3 regions of the Lentzea sp. NPDC060358 genome follow, and region 1 is predicted to be linked to each of the others. Evidence: riboswitches for the same ligand, from Rfam matches in the RefSeq annotation. Region 1 holds a riboswitch; each other region holds the start of a gene.
The links. Region 1 has a riboswitch for glycine ahead of gcvT (glycine cleavage system aminomethyltransferase GcvT). Riboswitches for the same ligand answer to the same signal wherever they lie in the genome.
Positions count from the first base shown of each region.

Region 2: another riboswitch for glycine. It lies ahead of gcvH (glycine cleavage system protein GcvH); the one in region 1 lies ahead of gcvT (glycine cleavage system aminomethyltransferase GcvT).
Region 3: another riboswitch for glycine. It lies ahead of gcvP (aminomethyl-transferring glycine dehydrogenase); the one in region 1 lies ahead of gcvT (glycine cleavage system aminomethyltransferase GcvT).

Region 1 is NZ_JBHXCW010000236.1:5,292-11,558, forward strand. Features, by position in the region: gene ACFWGZ_RS33690 (acyl-CoA dehydrogenase family protein) at 1-689, shown strand, start outside; gene ACFWGZ_RS33695 (CaiB/BaiF CoA transferase family protein) at 686-1,810, shown strand; gene ACFWGZ_RS33700 (hypothetical protein) at 2,147-2,326, shown strand; gene ACFWGZ_RS33705 (helix-turn-helix transcriptional regulator) at 2,491-2,985, shown strand; gene ACFWGZ_RS33710 (hypothetical protein) at 3,112-3,468, shown strand; gene ACFWGZ_RS33715 (DUF3817 domain-containing protein) at 3,483-3,785, shown strand; glycine riboswitch at 3,831-3,921, shown strand; glycine riboswitch at 3,922-4,014, shown strand; gene gcvT (glycine cleavage system aminomethyltransferase GcvT) at 4,112-5,206, shown strand; partial or broken gene glyA (serine hydroxymethyltransferase) at 5,220-6,267, shown strand, end outside.
Region 2 is NZ_JBHXCW010000163.1:11,381-17,647, reverse strand. Features, by position in the region: gene ACFWGZ_RS28380 (winged helix-turn-helix transcriptional regulator) at 1-292, shown strand, start outside; gene ACFWGZ_RS28375 (L-serine ammonia-lyase) at 300-1,664, opposite strand; gene gcvH (glycine cleavage system protein GcvH) at 1,708-2,091, opposite strand; glycine riboswitch at 2,154-2,247, opposite strand; gene ald (alanine dehydrogenase) at 2,475-3,587, shown strand; gene ACFWGZ_RS28360 (TetR/AcrR family transcriptional regulator) at 3,643-4,323, opposite strand; gene ACFWGZ_RS28355 (MFS transporter) at 4,335-5,783, opposite strand; gene ACFWGZ_RS28350 (hypothetical protein) at 6,131-6,267, shown strand, end outside.
Region 3 is NZ_JBHXCW010000170.1:11,122-17,388, reverse strand. Features, by position in the region: partial or broken gene ACFWGZ_RS28990 (Clp protease N-terminal domain-containing protein) at 1-954, shown strand, start outside; glycine riboswitch at 1,011-1,106, shown strand; gene gcvP (aminomethyl-transferring glycine dehydrogenase) at 1,258-4,149, shown strand; gene ACFWGZ_RS28980 (hypothetical protein) at 4,204-4,392, opposite strand; gene ACFWGZ_RS28975 (class I SAM-dependent methyltransferase) at 4,405-5,010, opposite strand; gene ACFWGZ_RS28970 (DUF3224 domain-containing protein) at 5,063-5,440, opposite strand; gene ACFWGZ_RS28965 (hypothetical protein) at 5,990-6,267, shown strand, end outside.

The sequences.
Region 1 (6,267 bases):
AGTACGTCATCAACGGCTCGAAGACGTTCATCACCAACGGCGTGCACGCCGACCTCGTCGTCGTGGTCGCCAAGACCGACCCGGCGCAGGGCGCGATGGGCATCTCCCTGCTCGTGGTGGAGAAGGACATCCGGCGCGGCCGCGTGCTCGACAAGGTCGGCATGAAGGGCCAGGACACCGCCGAGCTGTTCTTCGACGACGTGCGCGTACCCGCCTCGAACCTCCTCGGCGAGCAGGAGGGCCAGGGGTTCGTCCAGCTCATGCAGCAGCTGCCGCAGGAACGCCTGATCATCGGCGTCTGCTCGATCGCGGGCATCGAGGCCGCGGTGGAGATGACGCTGAGGTACGTGAAGGAGCGCCAGGCGTTCGGCAAGGAGCTGATCAAGTTCCAGAACACCCGGTTCAAGCTCGCCGAGTGCGCCACCGAGGCGGCCGTGACCAGGGCGTTCATCGACGAGTGCGTCGAGAAGCACCTGCGCGGCGAGCTCGACGTGCCGACCGCGGCGATGGCGAAGTGGTGGGCCACCGACCGGCTGACCAGGGTCGTCGACGAGTGCGTGCAGCTCTTCGGCGGCTACGGCTACATGAACGAGTACCCGATCGCCCGTGCCTGGTCCGACGCCCGCGTGCAGCGGATCTACGGCGGCACGAACGAGATCATGAAGGAAATCATCGCGAGGTCCCTGTGAGCGGTCCTCTCGAAGGTCTGAAGGTCGTCGAGCTCGCGGGCCTCGCGCCCGCGCCGTTCGCCTGCATGGTGCTCGCCGACCTGGGCGCGGACGTCGTGCAGGTGCACAAGCCGGGGAGCCGCTCGACGGTTCCCGGCGACTTCCTGGGCCGCAACCGGCGCTCGATCGCGGTCGACACCCGCCGGCCGGAGGGCTCGGAGCTGGTGCTGAAGCTGGTCGAGCGCTCGGACGTGCTGGTCGAGGGCTTCCGGCCGGGCGTCACCGAACGGCTGGGCATCGGGCCGGCGCAGTGCCTCGCCCGCAACCCGCGCCTCATATACGGGCGCATGACCGGTTGGGGTCAGGACGGGCCGCTGGCCGACCGCGCCGGGCACGACATCAACTACATCGCGGTCGCCGGCGCGCTGGAGCCGCTGGGCCGGGCCGGCGGGCCGCCGTCGTTCCCGATCAACCTGCTCGGCGACTTCGGCGGGGGAGGGCTGCTGCTCGCCCTCGGCGTGCTCGCGGCGCTGTACGAACGGGAACGCTCCGGGCGCGGCCAGGTCGTCGACGCGGCGATGGTCGACGGGGCGGCGCTGCTGACGACGTTCCTGCACGGCATGAAGTCCGCGGGCATGTGGTCCGGCGGGCGCGGCGAGAACATGCTCGACGGCGGCGTGCCGTTCTACGACGTCTACGAGGCCGCGGACGGGCGGTTCGTGGCCGTGGGCGCGCTGGAGGAGAAGTTCTACGCCGACCTCGTGCGCGTGCTGGAGCTGCAGGACGCGCCGTCGCGCAACGACCCGGCGAAGTGGCCCGAGCTGCGGGAACGGATCGCGGCGGCGGTGAAGACCAGGACGCGGGACGAGTGGGCCGAGCTCGCGGGGGACACCGACGCGTGCCTGGCGCCGGTGCTGAGCCCGCAGGAGGCGGCGCGGCACCCGCACAACGCCGCGCGGGAGGTGTTCGTGGACGTCGCCGGGGCGGTGCACCCGGCTCCGGCACCCCGGTTCGACCGCACGCCGACGGCGGTTCCGACCCCTCCGGCCGAGACCGGGGCGGACACCGCGGAAGTGCTCGCGGACATGGGTGTGGCGGACGCCGAAATTGTGGAACTGCGGCGGTCCGGAGTAATTGGATGAATGTTCGGGTGCGCATTAAACAGCGCCACGAAGGCGTGACGGAGCGTGATGCCGGCGGTTCGGCATCCGGGTGAGGCCCGGTGCACCTGCCTTCGTCCAAGCTGTGGGATGCGAGGGAGTCCGTGTTCACCTCGTGCCCAGGACATCGGCGCTGGACAGGGACCTCTTTAGCCGCCATTCGGGTGACATCGGGCGCCGTGCAGGCGTGCGCCGCTGGCAGAACCTCGCCCGAGTTGGGCGTGGTCGTTGTTCATCGCAAGGGTGAATGAGGGAGCATGTCGGGTGACACGGCGGTCCGCCGCCTCAGCTGAGAGCGACATGGACGGAGAGGTACCTGTGAACCTCAAGAAGGTGCTAGTGCTGGCGGTCGTCGCGCTGGTGCTGTTCCTCCTGATCACCCGGCCCGAGGAGTCCGCCGGGGCGGTCCAGACGGTGCTCGGCTGGCTGCGCGACGGAGCGGAGTCGATCATCACCTTCATCAGGAGCCTCTTCGGGACGGCGACGCCGATTCGCTAGTGACCCACGGTGATCTTCGGCCGTTCGCGTTGAGCCGGACGGGTGGAATGCGGCCAATCACGCACTGGTAACGGGTGTTCTGGGGATTCAGGGTCTGGTGATTGTCAGACCTACCGAATACCTTCCGCTGCAATGGCCGATCCCCGACCGACGAGGAGGCATGGATGGTCGAGGACTCCGGGGTCCACGAGCTCTTGAAGCAGTGGGCGGCTGAACGGTCTGACGACGCAGAGATGCAGGAGGTGAACCGGATCAAGAACGCGTGGCTCGCTGAGGCTCCCCCCTCGGCGCCAGGCATCCCCGTGCAGCGGGGTGCCGCACGGAGCGGGTCGCGTGGCTTGGTCAAGGTCGACTCGGCGGATCCGGCCTACGTGGCCGCGATGCGCAAGCGGGCGCCGGAGGCACCCGAGGCGTTGCTCGCCGCCGCAGCGAGCTACTGGCAGCTCGTCGGTGACGTCAGCGAGGCCGAGCAGTGGTGGGACGCGGGCATCAGCCCGCTGGACCAGCGCGCGCTCGACTACCGCGCTGCCGGCCTGACGCCCGCCGACCTCGGGAGGCGCCTGGGACCTATGACGGTTCTCCAGCACCTTCGCCGTGGCTCCGCCGCGGCCTGGTGCGTCGCACGTCTGCAGAGGCAGCGCCGGGACGGCGTGGCGTAGGACGGACGGGCTGCCGGAGGCGGCAGCCCCGTACCCATGACGCTCAACCCTCACGGGCGGCCTCCTGATCGGAGGCCTCACCCAAGTAGTGTGGAGGCCGTGCGCGGCCTCCTTACTCCCCAACGCTTGCTGATCGCGTTCGCCTGTCTGGCGGCGCTGGTCGTGTGTTGCGGGCTCGCGTACTGGCAGTGGCAGCGCTTCGAGTCCGCCAGCGGCACCTTCCAGAACCTCGGGTACGTGCTGCAGTGGCCGCTCTTCGGCCTCTTCCCCCTCTTCATGGTGTGGCGCTTCCGCCGCCTGGCTCGCCAGAACCGTGACGGGGCTCTCCCCGCACCGGAGCCGGTTGCACCCGCCGCCACGCCGGTGACTACGGTTGACGCCGTCAGACCCGCGCCTGTCGAGCACTTCGACGACGAAGAAGACGCGGAGCTCGCGGCCTACAACCGCATGCTCGCGGACCTCCACGCGCGGGACGGTCGTTGAGCGAAGGCGGGCAGATGAAGGGTGCGTTGACCCGGTTCAGGGTCATGGCTTACGTGGTCGGTGTCTTCCTGCTGCTGCTGGTCGTGGCGATGGTGCTCAAGTACGCCGCAGACATGGGCGGCGCGATGAAGGTCGTCGGCCCGATCCACGGCTTCCTCTACGCCATCTACCTGGTGCTTTCCGTCGACCTGGCGCTGAAGCTGCGCTGGTCGATCAAGGGCACCCTGCTGGTGCTGCTCGCCGGGACGGTCCCGTTCCTGTCGTTCTGGGCCGAGCGCAAAGTGGTCGAGAAGACCGCGCAGGGCGTGCCGTTGTGACGTTTGGCCTGCTAGCGTCTGGGGCTGACAACTGAACACGGCCGTCGATGTCGCGCGGGAGAGCTCTCTTCAGCGAGAGCGCCGAAGGAGCAACTCCTCCCCGGAATCTCTCAGGTGCAGGTACCGCACGACGAAGGCAACTCTGGAAAGCAGGCCCACCGGCCTCGCCCACGGTGCAAGTCGCGCGTCCGCGCGGCGAAGCTCTCAGGCTCATGACAGAGGGGGAGGCTCGCTCTAGTGGAGGAGTCTCCGATGGACCGTGTCATTCTTCTGTTGCCTCAGCCGGCCGCGTCCGGCTCTTCGGCGCACCCTGGAGGAGCGTTCTGATGTCCCGCCTCACGCCTCTGAACGCCGAGCACGAGCAGCTCGGCGCGATGTTCACCGACTTCGCGGGCTGGCGGATGCCGCTGCGCTACTCGAGCGAGCTCGCGGAGCACCACGCGGTGCGCACCACCGCGGGCCTGTTCGACCTCACGCACATGGGTGAGATCGTCCTCACCGGACCGCAGGCGGGCGAGGCCCTCGACTTCGCGCTGGTCGGCCACATCTCCGCGCTGGCCGTCGGCAAGGCGCGCTACACGATGATCACGCAGGCCGACGGCGGTGTGGTCGACGACCTGATCGTGTACCGGCTGGGCGACGAGGAGTTCATGGTCGTCGCCAACGCCTCGAACGCCGCCGTCGTCGCCGAGGCGCTGGCCGAGCGCGCCGCCGGGTTCGACACCGTCGTCGCCGACAGGTCCACCGACTACGCGCTGATCGCGATCCAGGGCCCGAAGTCCGTCGAGATCCTCTCCGGCCTGACCGGGACGGACCTCGCGACGGTCAAGTACTACGCCTCGTACCCGTCGACGGTCGCGGGCGTCGACGCGCTGCTGGCCCGCACCGGCTACACCGGCGAGGAGGGCTTCGAGCTCTTCGTCGCCCCCGCCGACGCCCCCGCGGTGTGGGCGGCGCTGCTGTCGGCCGGCGAGGCGCACGAGCTCAAGCCGTGCGGCCTCGGCTGCCGCGACACGTTGCGCCTCGAGGCCGGGATGCCGTTGTACGGCAACGAGCTGACGACGTCGCTGACGCCGTACCACGCCAACCTGGGCCGCGTGGTGAAGCTCGACAAGCCGGGCGACTTCGTGGGCCGCGAGGCGCTCGCCAAGGTCGCGGAGTCCGGTGTGGACGCGGTCCTGGTCGGGCTGAAGACGCCCGAGCGCCGTGCCCCGCGGCACGGCTACGCGGTCCTCAACGGCGACGAGGTCGTGGGCGGGGTGACGTCGGGCGCGCTGTCCCCGACCCTCGGCTACTCCGTCGCCATGGCCTACGTGTCCCGCGCGAGCTCCGAGCCGGGCACCTCACTGCTGGTCGACGTCCGCGGCAAGAAGCAGCCGGTCGAGGTCGTCGCACTTCCGTTCTACAAGCGCGCCAAGTAGGGAGATCTTCCAGATGTCCGAGCAGTTCAACGCCTCCCTCGCGGAGTACGACCCCGAGGTCGCCGAGGCCGTTGCCGCCGAGCTGGCGCGCCAGCAGGGCACCCTCGAGATGATCGCCTCGGAGAACTTCACGCCCGTCTCGGTCCTGCAGGCCCAGGGCTCGGTGCTCACCAACAAGTACGCCGAGGGCTACCCCGGCCGCCGCTACTACGGCGGCTGCGAGCACGTCGACGTCATCGAGCGCCTGGCCATCGAGCGCATCAAGGCGCTCTTCGGCGCGGGCTTCGCCAACGTCCAGCCGCACTCGGGCGCGCAGGCCAACGCCGCCGCGATGTTCGCCCTGCTCCAGCCCGGCGACACGATCCTCGGCCTGGACCTGGCGCACGGCGGCCACCTCACGCACGGCATGCGCATCAACTTCTCCGGCAAGCTCTACAACGTCGTGCCGTACCACGTGGCCGACTCCGACGGCCTGGTCGACATGGCCGAGGTCGAGCGCCTGGCCGTGGAGCACAAGCCGAAGCTGATCGTCGCCGGCTGGTCGGCCTACCCCCGCCAGCTGGACTTCGCCGAGTTCCGCCGGATCGCCGACTCGGTCGACGCGTTCCTGATGGTCGACATGGCGCACTTCGCCGGCCTCGTGGCCGCCGGGCTGCACCCGTCACCCGTGCCGCACGCGCACGTCACGACGACCACCACGCACAAGACCCTGGGTGGTCCTCGTGGCGGTGTGATCCTGTCGAACGACGCGGACATCGCCAAGAAGATCAACTCGGCGGTGTTCCCGGGACAGCAGGGCGGGCCGCTGGAGCACGTCGTGGCGGCCAAGGCCGTGGCGTTCAAGCACGCCGCCTCGCCGGAGTTCGCCGACCGGCAGCGCCGCACTCTCGAGGGCGCCCGAATCCTCGCCGACCGGTTGTCCGCCACCGACGTCGCCGCGGCCGGGGTCAAGGTGCTGACCGGGGGCACCGATGTGCACCTGGTGCTCGTCGACCTGGTCTCGTCCGAGCTGGACGGGAAGCAGGCCGAGGACGTTCTGCACCGGATCGGGATCACGGTCA
Region 2 (6,267 bases), on a different contig from region 1:
CAGGTGGGGCAGCCTGACGATGGGCGCGCTCGTCAACGGTCCGCTGCGCTTCAACGAGCTGCGCCGCCGCGTCGACGGGGTCAGCGAGAAGATGTTGTCCCAGACCCTGCAGGCCCTGGAGCGCGACGGGCTCGTGCACCGCGAGGCGCAGCCCACGAACCCGCCGCGGGTCGACTACAGCCTCACGCCGCTCGGGCGCGAGACGGCCGAGCGGCTGCTGTCGCTGATCAGCCTCCTGCAGGCGCGGATGCCCGAGGTGATCGAGGCGCAGCAGGCCTACGACGCCCGCTGAGGCGCGGTCAGCACTCGATGACGTTCACGGCGAGCCCGCCGCGGGCCGTCTCCTTGTACTTCACCGACATGTCCTTGCCCGTGTCGCGCATGGTCTTGATGACCTTGTCGAGCGACACGAAGTGCGAGCCGTCGCCGCGCAAAGCCATGCGCACGGCCGTGATCGCCTTGATCGACGCGACGGCGTTGCGTTCGATGCACGGGATCTGCACCAGGCCGCCGATCGGGTCGCACGTCAGGCCCAGGTTGTGCTCCATGGCGATCTCGGCCGCGTTCTCGACCTGTTCCGGGGTGCCGCCGAGCACCTCGGCGAGACCGCCGGCGGCCATCGAGCAGGCCGAGCCGACCTCGCCCTGGCAGCCGACCTCGGCGCCGGAGATCGACGCGTTCTCCTTGAACAGCACGCCGATCGCGCCCGCGGTGAGCAGGAACCGGACCACGCCGTCGTCATCGGCCCCCGGCACGAACCGCGTGTAGTAGTGCAGGACCGCCGGCACGATGCCGGCCGCGCCGTTGGTGGGCGCGGTGACGACCCGGCCGCCCGCCGCGTTCTCCTCGTTGACGGCCAGCGCGAAGAGCGTCACCCAGTCCATGACGCGCAGCGGGTCGGTGACGAAGTGCTCGCCCTCCAGCCGCTTGCGCATCTCGGCGGCCCGGCGGCGCACCTTCAGGCCGCCGGGCAGGGTGCCGTGCTCGGTGCAGCCGCGCTCGACGCACTCCTGCATGACGTGCCAGATGTGCAGGAGCCCCGACCGCACCTCGGCCTCGGTCCGCCACGACAGCTCGTTGGCCATCATGATCTCGCTGATCGACAGGCCCGTCTCGCGGCAGCGCGCGAGCAGCTCGTCGCCGGTGAGGAACGGGTGCGGCAACGGCGTGGAGTCGGGCTTGATGCGGTCGGTGCCGGAGGCGTTCTCGTCGACGACGAACCCGCCACCGATCGAGTAGTAGACGGCGTGCTCGACCGACACCCCGCCGCTGAACGCCTCGAAGCTCATCCCGTTGGGGTGCAACGGGAGCGACTTGCGGCGGTGCATGACGAGGTCGCGGTCGTGCCGGAAGCCGATCTCGTGCGCGCCGCCGAGCCGCAACCGTCCACTCGCGACGATCTCCTCGACGCGGCCGGCGGCGACCGCCGGGTCGACCTCCTCCGGCAGGTTGCCCTCGAGGCCGAGGAACACGGCCTTGGGGCTGCCGTGGCCGTGCCCGGTCGCGCCGAGCGAGCCGAAGAGCTCGACGTGCACGCGGTCCACGGTGGACGCGCGCTCGCCGAGCTTGTCGACGAACATCGCCGCCGCGCGCATCGGGCCGACCGTGTGGGAGCTCGACGGTCCGATGCCGACGGAGAAGAGGTCGAAAACGCTGATCGCCACTGATCAGTCCTTCGTGGTGGTGGGGCGGTCAGTCGGACCGGTGTCAGTCGGACTTGGTCAGCTCGGCGTACTTCGCCGCCGTGAGCAGGTTCTCCGCCGACTCGACGCGGACCCTGAACAGCCAGCCGGCGCCGTACGGGTCGCTGTTGACGATCGCCGGGTCGTCCACGACGGCGCTGTTGACCTCGATCACCTCACCGGTGACGGGCGAGAACAGGTCGCTGACGGACTTGGTCGACTCGAGCTCGCCGCACACCTCGTTGGTGATCACCTCGGCACCGACGTCGGGCAGCTGGACGAAGACGATGTCTCCGAGGGCGTCCGCGGCGTACTCGGTGATTCCGCAGGTCAGCGGGTCCTGGGTGCCCGGCGTCCAGTCGACCCACTCGTGCTCGGTGGTGTAGAGCAGGTTCTCGGGGAACTGCACGGCGACTCCTCTGCGTCGTGACGGGTCGGGACACTTGCGCCCCCTCCGCCGTGCAGAGTTGCCTACCCCGAGCGGTCTTGCTGCCTGAGAGTGTGCGGGAGCTTGCCCCTTCGGCGCCCCGACTCAGCTCGTCGAGGTCTCTCCCACTCGGGTTGTGGTGCACGGAGGCACCGCGGCCGGTCTTCAGTTCTCGGGGCGCACGCTATGTGCGGGCCCCGCCGGGTGTCAACGCGAACGGGGTCGAGTCACACGCGAGCGCAAACCAAGTAGCTCTGTCCTAGATGAACAACCACACCCGTCTTGGATAGTGCGATCAGCACAGTGACATGACCTTCCCACTGCCCCACATTGTGAGATGTCGGCCACCGAACGGAGGAGTCATCGTGCGGATCGCAGTTCCCCGCGAGATCAAGAACCACGAGTACCGCGTCGCTCTCACCCCTGCCGGTGCGCACGAGCTGACGAGCCGCGGCCACGACGTGTTCGTCGAGCAGGGCGCCGGTCTGGGCTCCGCGATCACGGACGAGGAGTACCTCGCCGCGGGCGCCAAGGTCCTCGCGACCGCCGACGACGTGTGGGCCGAGGGCGACCTGGTCCTCAAGGTCAAGGAGCCGATCGCCGAGGAGTACCCGCGCCTGCGCGCCGGCCAGACGCTCTTCACCTACCTCCACCTCGCCGCCGACAAGCCGCTGACCGAGGCGCTGCTGGCGTCCGGCACAACGGCCATCGCCTACGAGACCGTGCAGCTGCCGAACCGCGCGCTGCCGCTGCTCGCCCCGATGTCCGAGGTCGCGGGCAGGCTCGCCCCGCAGGTCGGCGCGTTCGCGCTGATGAAGCCCTCCGGTGGCCGCGGCGTGCTGCCCGGTGGCGTCCCCGGTGTCGCCCCGGCCCGCGTGGTCGTCATCGGTGGTGGCGTGGCCGGCGTCAACGCCGCCACGATCGCCGTCGGCATGGGCGCGGACGTGCAGATCCTCGACACCAACGTCGACCGCCTGCGGCAGGTCGACGCCCAGTTCCAGGGCCGGCTGCGCACGCTCGCGTCCAACGCGTTCTCCGTGGAGCAGGCCGTCCGCGAGGCCGACCTGGTCATCGGCGCCGTGCTGGTGCCGGGCGCCGCGGCCCCGAAGCTCGTCTCGAACGCGCTGGTCGCCGAGATGAAGCCGGGTTCGGTGCTCGTCGACATCGCGATCGACCAGGGCGGCTGCTTCGAGGACTCCCGCGCCACCACGCACGCCGAGCCGACCTACGAGGTGCACAACTCGGTGTTCTACTGCGTGGCGAACATGCCCGGCGCCGTGCCGCGCACGTCGACCTACGCGCTGACCAACGTGACGCTGCCCTACGCCGTCGCGCTGGCCGACAAGGGCTGGGAGACGGCGTTGAAGGACGACCGTTCGCTCGCCCTCGGCCTGAACGTCCACGCCGGACAGCTGACCAACGGCCCGGTGGCCGAGGCGACCGGCCTCGCGCACACGCCGCTGGAGTCCGTCGTCTGAAGACCAACCGGATGAATGAGGCCCCCGCACGCGTGAATCGCTGCGGGGGTTTCGCCTATCTGAGGGCCGCGACGCGGGCCTTGATGCCGTCGATCACGCAGTCCAGCCCGAACTCGAACTGCCCCTCGAGCGACCACACCGCCGGATCGTCCAGCATCTCGACGTAGCGGGGGTGCTTGTCCCGGTACAGGTCGGCGATCTTGCCCAGGTCCGGCGGCGGCTGGTCCATCTTGCCCGCGCCGGCGAAGTTCACCTCGGCGATCGCGAATCCCATGACGAAGCTCGACACCGTCGACGCCGACAGGGCCGCCTCCGCCATCGTCAGCCCGGCCGCGCGCATGGGTTCGAGCATCGCGTCCGACATCGCCACCGCGTTCGGGCCGATGGTCGTGTGCTCCCCGATGGCCCGCACCCACCACGGGTGCTTCTGCGCGAGACGGCGCAGCGTGTGCATCATCCCGCGCAGTGCCGGCTCCCACTCCGCGCCGGGAGCCGGCAGGTCGAACTCGCCGTAGATCTCGTCCAGGCAGAGCTCGATCAGCGCGTCCTTCGTCGGGACGTGCCAGTACAGCGACATCGGGGCCGCGCCGAGCTGCGCGGCGAGGTTGCGCATGGAGAGCTTCTGCATGCCGTGCTCGTCCAGCAGCTCCAACGCCTTGCGCACGATCGCCTCACGGCTCAGGCCGAGGGGCTGGCCGCTGCTGGGCCTGGGCTTGCCGAACCACACGCTGTCCACGAACAGCGATATTAGGCACGCCGCAGCAACACGCTGGCCACAACACCTCCCAGGAACACCCCGACGGCGCCGATCGCCAGGCTGACTCCCATGCCGCTGGAGAACGCCTCGCGCACGACGGTGACGTCCGCGCCGCTGTGCAGGGCCTCGCTCAGCGACCGGCCGGGAACGCCGTCCGGCAGCGAGGCCGCGAACCGCGCCGACAGCAGCGCGCCGAGCACCGCGATGCCGAACGAGGAGCCCAGCTCCGTCAGCGTGCCCGACAGGCCGGAGGCGATGCCGGCGCGTTCCGGCGGGATCGACCCCATCAGCGCGTTGACCGCGACCGGTTGCGACACCCCGACCCCGACGCCGATCAGGACCAGTCCGGCCAGCGTCGGCGGGTAGGTGGTGCCGACCGGCAGCAGCGCCACGCCCGCCGCGACGATCGTCATGCCGAGCAGGATCGCCTTCCCGGCGCCCAGCCTCACCACGAGCTGGCCCAGCGTGTTGCTGGTGACGAGCAACGCGATCGCCATCGGTGCCACGCGGACGCCCGCCTCCAGCGGGCTGTAGCCGAGCACGCCCTGCAGGTGCTGCGTCAGCAGGAAGAGCGAGCCCGCCATGCCGAACGCCGCCAGCACGCCCGACGCCACCGCGCCGGTGAAGCGGCGGTCGGAGAAGAACGCGAGGTCGAGCATCGGCTCGGCGGTGTGCCGTTCCCACCAGGCGAACCCGGCCATCGTCACGAGGCCGACGGCGACCGGCACGCCGAACTCCGGTGAGCCGAAGCCGTGCTCCGGCACCGAGATCACCGCGTACACGAGCGCCACCATGCCGATGATCGACAGCACCGAGCCGACCACGTCGGGCCTGCGCACGGCCGGGTCCTTCGACTCCGGCACCAGGAACGCGACGGCCGCGATCGCGAGGACCGCCACCGGCACGTTGATCAGGAACACCGAGCCCCACCAGAAGTGCTTGATCAGCGCGCCGCCGATCACCGGCCCCGCCGCGAACCCGAGGCTCGACACGGCGGCCCAGATGCCGATGGCCTTGGGTCGTTCCCGGTCGTCGAACAGCTGCATGAGCACGGCGAGCGTGCCCGGCATCAGCACCGCGGCGCCGATCCCCATGAACCCGCGCGCCGCGATCAGCGCCTCGGACGAGCCGGCGTAGGCCGCCACGGCGCTCCCGGCGCCGAACAGCACCAGCCCCGTCAGCAGCGCCTTCTTGCGGCCGAACCGGTCGCTCAGCGACCCGGTCGTGAGCAGCAGGCCCGCCAGCGCGAGCGAGTAGGCGTTGATCATCCACTGAACGTCGGCGGTGCCGGCCCGCAGCCCGGTGGAGATCGACGGGATCGCCACGTTCAGCACGGTGTTGTCCAGCACCACGACCATCACGGACAGGCAGAGCACGCCGAGCACGGCCCAGCGCTGCGGGTGCGGCGCCACCCCGGTCTCTGCGGTCGTCGAAGTCATCTCGTCCCCCTTACGGTGTACGAGCAACTTACAGCGTACGAGACCCCGGGGCGCAAGCAGGTTTTTCGCGACAGGCGGTGCCAGGAAAAAGAGGGGAAAATTAAAGGGCGGCCGCGCTCAACCAGCCTGGGGGTCACTGGGAGCGGGGCCGCCGTCACCAAATATAGCGGGCTTCCCGGTGGCGCGCCCAGCACCCCCGCCCAAACGCGACGGAAAAGTTTCCCCGACTGGACCACCGCCCGTGTCGGGCTCGTCCAGCAAACGAGTGAATTCCCGGTCTCGCGGTGCGGCGAGCAGGGGCGACGGCCGATGAAGACGGAGTCGGGTGTGCCTCGATAGGAGATTCCATGGCTGAACCACAGGGATGGATCCACTGCCACGACCCGTTCGGCCGGGACAGGTCGATGACCGTTCTCGTCGAGAACGACCGGGTCCTGCTGGTCACGCCGCCGGGCGAGACGGCTGTGATGTCCGCCACCCAGAC
Region 3 (6,267 bases), on a different contig from region 1:
GCCATGACCCCCACTCCTTCCCCGCAGGTCGTGAAAGTGCTGGCCGCCGCCGTGCAGCGGGCGTTCCGGCTCGAGTTCGGGTTCGTCGGCACCGAGAACCTGCTGATCGCGCTCACCGACACGACCGGTCCCGGCCGCAAGCTCGGGGTCAAGTCGTTGCGGGCCCAGGCGATGGCGCGCGGCACCGAGCACTGGGCCGGTGGCGACGGCGGTCCCGCCGAGGCCGGGCCCGAGGTCACCGCGCTGATGCGCGCCGCGCACCACCAGGCCCGCGTCGAGACCGCGTTGCCTCCCAGCGTCGCGCTCGACGCGTGCCTCGCAGCGGCGGTCGGCCAGGCCGGTGACGGCGTGCTGACCACGACCCACCTGTCGCTCGCTCTGCTGTCGCTCGAGTTCGGGCGGGTGGCGGACCTGATGGTGGTGCGGCGCGTCGACGTCGAGGCCGTCGCCGCGGCCGTGCGGGAGGCGGCCGAACCGGAGGAGGCGCCCGCCGTGTGGCTGCTGCGCAAGGCGGGGGCGCTGGAGGGGGAGTCCGGCGGCGGGTACGTGCGGTGGCTGACGAAGCTCGTCGTGCGCGGCCAGGGGCTGGGCGGGCCGGTGCTCACCGCGGTCCGCAATGAGGCCGAACGGCTCGCCGTCGCCGGGGAGCGGCCCGTCTCGTCCGCCGACCTCGTCGCCGCGGTGCTGACGCTCGACCACCAGCTGAGCGCCGCGGGCAGGAGGCTGAAGCCGGAGTTCGAGTCCGGCGGCGCGACCGCCCTGCGCCAGGCGGGAGTGGACCGGGCGGCGCTGCCCGCCGGCGGGTCCGTGGACCGCGCGGTCGAGCGGGCCAAGCTCGTCGCGGCCCGGCGCGGGGACGACGTCGTGGGCACCCGGCACTTGCTCGTGGCGCTGCGCGACGACCCCGAGGACCCCGTCTCGGGGGCCTTGAGCGGTCTTGGTGCTGAGATGTAGGCCGCGTCACTAGGGACTAGCTGGGCGGCCTGCGGGTATTCTTCTCGGGTAGTCGCTGAACTCAGGCGGGAGAGACCGGGCCCCGAGCCCGGCGCCGAAGGAGCAAGTCCCTCCCCGGGAACCTCTCAGGCACCCAGGACCGCCCGAGCGAGACGCCTCTGGAAAGTGGAGCCCCGCCAGGGGATCCCGCCGACGGTGAAAGCCCGCTCCCACAGCGGGTGAACCTCTCAGGCGCCCCTCGGGGTACGGACAGAGCGGGGAGGGCACCAGGACACGTGTGCCCGCAGCCCCCGGAGGCGTTTGATGACGCAGGACCGCATTCCGCTCGCCGCTCTCGAGCACGGCACCCCGTTCGCCGACCGCCACGTCGGCCCGCGCCCCGCCGAGCTCGCGCGCATCCTCGACGTCATCGGCGTCGGGTCGCTGGAGGAGCTGGCGCAGCACGCGGTTCCGCCGTCCATCCACGAACGCGACCTCGTGCTGGACCTGCCCGCGCCGGCCACCGAGACCGAGGCGCTCGCCGAGCTGCGCGAGCTCGCCTCCCGGAACCGGCCGATGACGCAGATGATCGGCCTGGGCTACTACGACACCGTGACGCCGGGCGTGATCCTGCGCAACGTCCTCGAGTCGCCCGCCTGGTACACCGCCTACACGCCGTACCAGCCGGAGATCTCCCAGGGCCGCCTCGAGGCACTGCTGAACTTCCAGACGATGGTCGGCGACCTGACGGGCCTGCCGGTCGCGAACGCGTCCATGCTGGACGAGTCGACCGCCGCCGCCGAGGCGATGACGCTGGTGCGCCGGGCAGGCAAGTCCAAGTCCTCCAAGTTCGTCATCGACGCCGACACGCTGCCGCAGACGCTGGCCGTGATCGAGACGCGCGCCGAGCCGCTCGACATCGAGATCGTCGTCGCCGACCTGTCGCAGGGCATCGAGGGCCTGGGCCTGGGCGGCGACTTCTTCGGCGTGCTGCTGTCCTACCCCGGCGCGTCCGGTGTGGTGCGCGACCAGAAGGCGCTCATCGAGGAGATCCACGCGGCCGGCGCGCAGGCCGTCGTCGTCGCCGACCTGCTGGCGCTGACGCTGCTGCGCGCGCCCGGCGAGATCGGCGCGGACGTCGTCGTCGGCACCACCCAGCGCTTCGGCGTGCCGATCGGCTTCGGCGGCCCGCACGCCGGCTACATGGCCGTCCGGTCCGGTCTGGAGCGCCAGCTGCCCGGCCGTCTCGTGGGCGTCTCCGTCGACGCCGACGGCTCCCTGGCCTACCGCCTCGCGCTGCAGACGCGCGAGCAGCACATCCGCCGCGAGAAGGCCACGTCGAACATCTGCACCGCGCAGGTGCTGCTGGCCGTGATCGCGTCCATGTACGCCGTCTACCACGGCCCCGAGGGCCTGCGCGCCATCGCGACCCGCGTGCACCGCCTGGCCACCGTGCTCGCCACGGGCCTGTGCGAGGCGGGCCTCGAGGTCGTGCACGGCGAGTTCTTCGACACCGTCGAGGTCCGCGTCGAGGGCAGGGCCGCCGAGGTCGTCGCCAAGGCCCGCGAGGCCGGCATCAACCTCCGCAAGGTCGACGACGACGTCGTGGCCATCGCCTGCGACGAGAAGACCACCCGCGCGCACGTCGTCGCGGTGTGGGAGGCCTTCGGCGTCACGGGGTCCGACGTGGACGCCATCGACGCCGACACCGCGGACGGCATCCCGGCCGACCTGCGCCGCACGTCCGACTACCTGACCCACCCGGTCTTCCACGCGCACCGCTCCGAGACGGCGCTGCTGCGCTACCTGCGCGCGCTGTCCGACAAGGACGTCGCCCTGGACCGCAGCATGATCCCGCTCGGCTCCTGCACGATGAAGCTGAACGCCACCGCGGAGATGGAGTCCATCACGTGGCCGGAGTTCTCGACGCTGCACCCGTTCGCGCCCGTCGAGGACGCGGCCGGGCTGCTGAAGATCGTGTCGGACCTGGAGGCCTGGCTCGCCGAGGTCACCGGCTACGACGCCGTGTCGCTGCAGCCCAACGCCGGCTCGCAGGGTGAGTTCGCCGGCCTGCTCGCGATCCGCGCCTACCACCGCGCCAACGGCAACGCCGCGCGCGACGTCTGCCTGATCCCGTCGTCCGCCCACGGCACCAACGCCGCGTCCGCCGTCATGGCCGGCATGCGCGTCGTCGTCGTGAAGTGCGACGACAAGGGCAACATCGACATGGGCCACCTGCGTTCCACGGTCGCGGAGCACGCCGACGACCTGGCCGCGATCATGATCACCTACCCGTCGACGCACGGCGTGTACGAGGACACCGTCCGCGAGGTCTGCGGCCTGGTCCACGACGCGGGCGGCCAGGTGTACGTCGACGGCGCGAACCTCAACGCGCTGATCGGCCTGGCCCGCTACGGCAAGTTCGGCTCGGACGTCTCGCACCTGAACCTGCACAAGACGTTCTGCATCCCGCACGGCGGCGGTGGTCCCGGCGTCGGCCCGATCGGCGTGAAGTCCCACCTGGCGCCGTTCCTGCCGAACCACCCGCTGCAGCCCACCGCGGGCCCGGCCACCGGTGTCGGCCCGATCGCGGGCGCCCCGTGGGGTTCCGCGTCGATCCTGCCGATCTCGTGGGCCTACGTGCGCATGATGGGCGGCGACGGCCTGCGCCGCGCGACCCTGACCGCCGTGGCCGCGGCGAACTACGTGGCGCGGCGGCTGGACGAGCACTACCCGGTCCTCTACACCGGCGAGGGCGGCTTCGTGGCCCACGAGTGCATCCTCGACCTGCGCCCGCTGACCAAGGCGACGGGCGTGACGGTGGACGACGTGGCGAAGCGGCTCGCCGACTACGGCCTGCACGCCCCGACGATGTCGTTCCCGGTCGCCGGCACCCTGATGGTCGAGCCGACCGAGTCCGAGGACCTGGCCGAGATCGACCGGTTCATCGACGCCATGATCGCCATCAAGCGCGAGATCGACCGCGTGGGCGCGGGCGAGTGGCCGGTGGAGGACAACCCGCTGCGCAACGCCCCGCACACCGCGGCCAGCGTGACCGTGGGCGAGTGGAACCACCCGTACACGCGCGAGGAGGCCGTCTACCCGGCGGGCACCGCGGCGCCGAAGATCTGGCCGCCCGTCCGCCGCATCGACGGCGCGAAGGGCGACCGGAACCTGGTCTGCTCCTGCCCGCCGCTCGAGGCCTACAGCAGCTGATCCGGACGTCCGGCGGACAGGGGCGCACTCGGGGGTGCGCCCCTGTCCCGTTTCTCAGACGGGGCAGGCCTCGTCACCGCAGTTCTGGTCGGTGCCCAGGCCCGGTTCGGCCAGGTCGTGCTCGAACGCGAAGTGGAAGCAGTCGGGGTGCATCCGCTCGAACAGCTCGAAGTCCCCGGTCTCCAGCTCGACCGTCTCACCGCACCGCTGGCAGGTCTGTTCTTCCGCTACGACTTCTGGCACCGGCAGATGGTCTCACCCGCGCCGGGCGAACAGGATCGCGCCGTCGTCGCCGAGCAGCCACCGCGCCTCGACGGTGAACCCGGCGTCGCGCAGCCACCCGGCCACGCGCTCCGGCGGCCGCAGATGGACGTGCACGCGCATCGGAAGCCCGCCGTAGCCCTGGGTCTTGAGGTTCGCCCGGTCGCCGACGTGAAAGCCGACCTGCAGCAACCCGTTGGGGCGCAACGCTTCCCGGAAGTGCCCGAACACGCCGGGCACCTCGTCGTCGGGCACGTGGATCAGCGACCACCACGACAGGATCCCGCCCACCGCCGTGCCGAGCGGCTCGGTCATCGACCCCACCTCGAACCGCAGCCCGGGGTGGGTCGCGCGGGCCAGCGCGACCATCGCGGGGGAGAGGTCGATCCCGAACGCGTCCACGCCGAGCCCGTGCAGCCGCGCCGTGATGTCGCCGGGCCCGCAGCCGACGTCCGCGACCGGCCCGTCCACCTCCTCGGCGAACAACCACAAGGCCGCCCGCATGTGCGGCAGCCCGTCGAGCAGCCCGCGCGTGTGGTCGGCGTAGCTGCGCGCCACGGTGTCGTAGGAGGTCCGGGTGTCCGCCAGCCAGTCGTTCACAGGCGGGGAAGCTACTCCTCGGCGGCGTCGTGGACGGGGGCGCGGTCGTCGCTCAGACCTCGTACTCCAGGGTGTAGGTGCCGCTGCCGTCCTCCGCCCAGCCGACGGTGACCGCACCTCGCGCCTTGAGGAACTTCCCGGTGCCGTCGACGACCTCGATGGTGCCCTCCACAGAGTTCCGGTAGGCGCCGACGTGCCGCAGCACCAGCGTGCCGTCGTCGGTCGTGATCTCCTCGAGCGCGGTCGTCCACGCGACGTCGTCGCCGTAGTACATGAGGTACCGGCAGCTGCCGGTACCGGTGATGTCACCCGCGTACGAGAACTGGACGTGCGCCTCGGTCAGCTTGCGGCCCTCGACCTCCTTGTAGGAGCGGCCGTCCCACGTGTTCTCGTCCCAGCTCTTCACGGCGATGGTTCCTGTTGCCTTCATGGGGACCACTGTGCTGGCAATTCCTGACAGTTCGTGTCAGGTTTGATGATCTTTTTGCGAGTCGCCGACGTGTTGGCGTTCAAGCGAGGAACAGTTCGTTCAACCGCATAGGTACACACGAGTCGTGCGGTTCCGTTGGGGCGTGTGCGGCACAACGGAATGGAATCTGGCATAGGTCTTCCGATTGTCGAACCGCTCGAAGCTCTTTTGGGTGAAAACGCTCAAGTGGTCGCCCAGTGGCTTCCGATGTGGTCTGTACTGGTCTCAGGGGGCAGAGATGCCACGCTGCCCACCGTGGTAACGGGTTGGGCGGCCGGGGCGATCCCTCATCGAGCATGAGACCTGGTCACTCGATTGGAGACTCGTGCCGCGGCCGAAGCATCCGGATCCTGACCTGGAGGGACTGCTGCGCAGCCTTGAGAAGCAAGGCTGGCGGGTGGAGAAGGGGAAGAAGTACTTCAAAGCCAGATGCGGCCCACCACACGATGCATGTTTCAAGACAGTGAAGTTAACCCCGTCGAACTCGAATTACACACGCAACCTGCGAGGATGGCTGAAGAGGAACGGATGCTGGAGGGAGGACGCTTGATGGCACGCTCGTACTACGTCGAGGTGACCTGCGTATCCTCGGCCGTTGCCAGGGATCTGGAAAACCACCTGGAGGCCGTGATGGACGCGCTGCAAAGCGAACCGGGCATCGAGGACGCGGACATCGGCGCCAACCTGGAAGACGGCACTGTCGAGTTCTGCCTGCACCTCGACGCCGACGACTCCCCCGACGCTCTGCGCCAGGCGCATCTGCGGGTCCGTTCCGCACTGCACGCGGC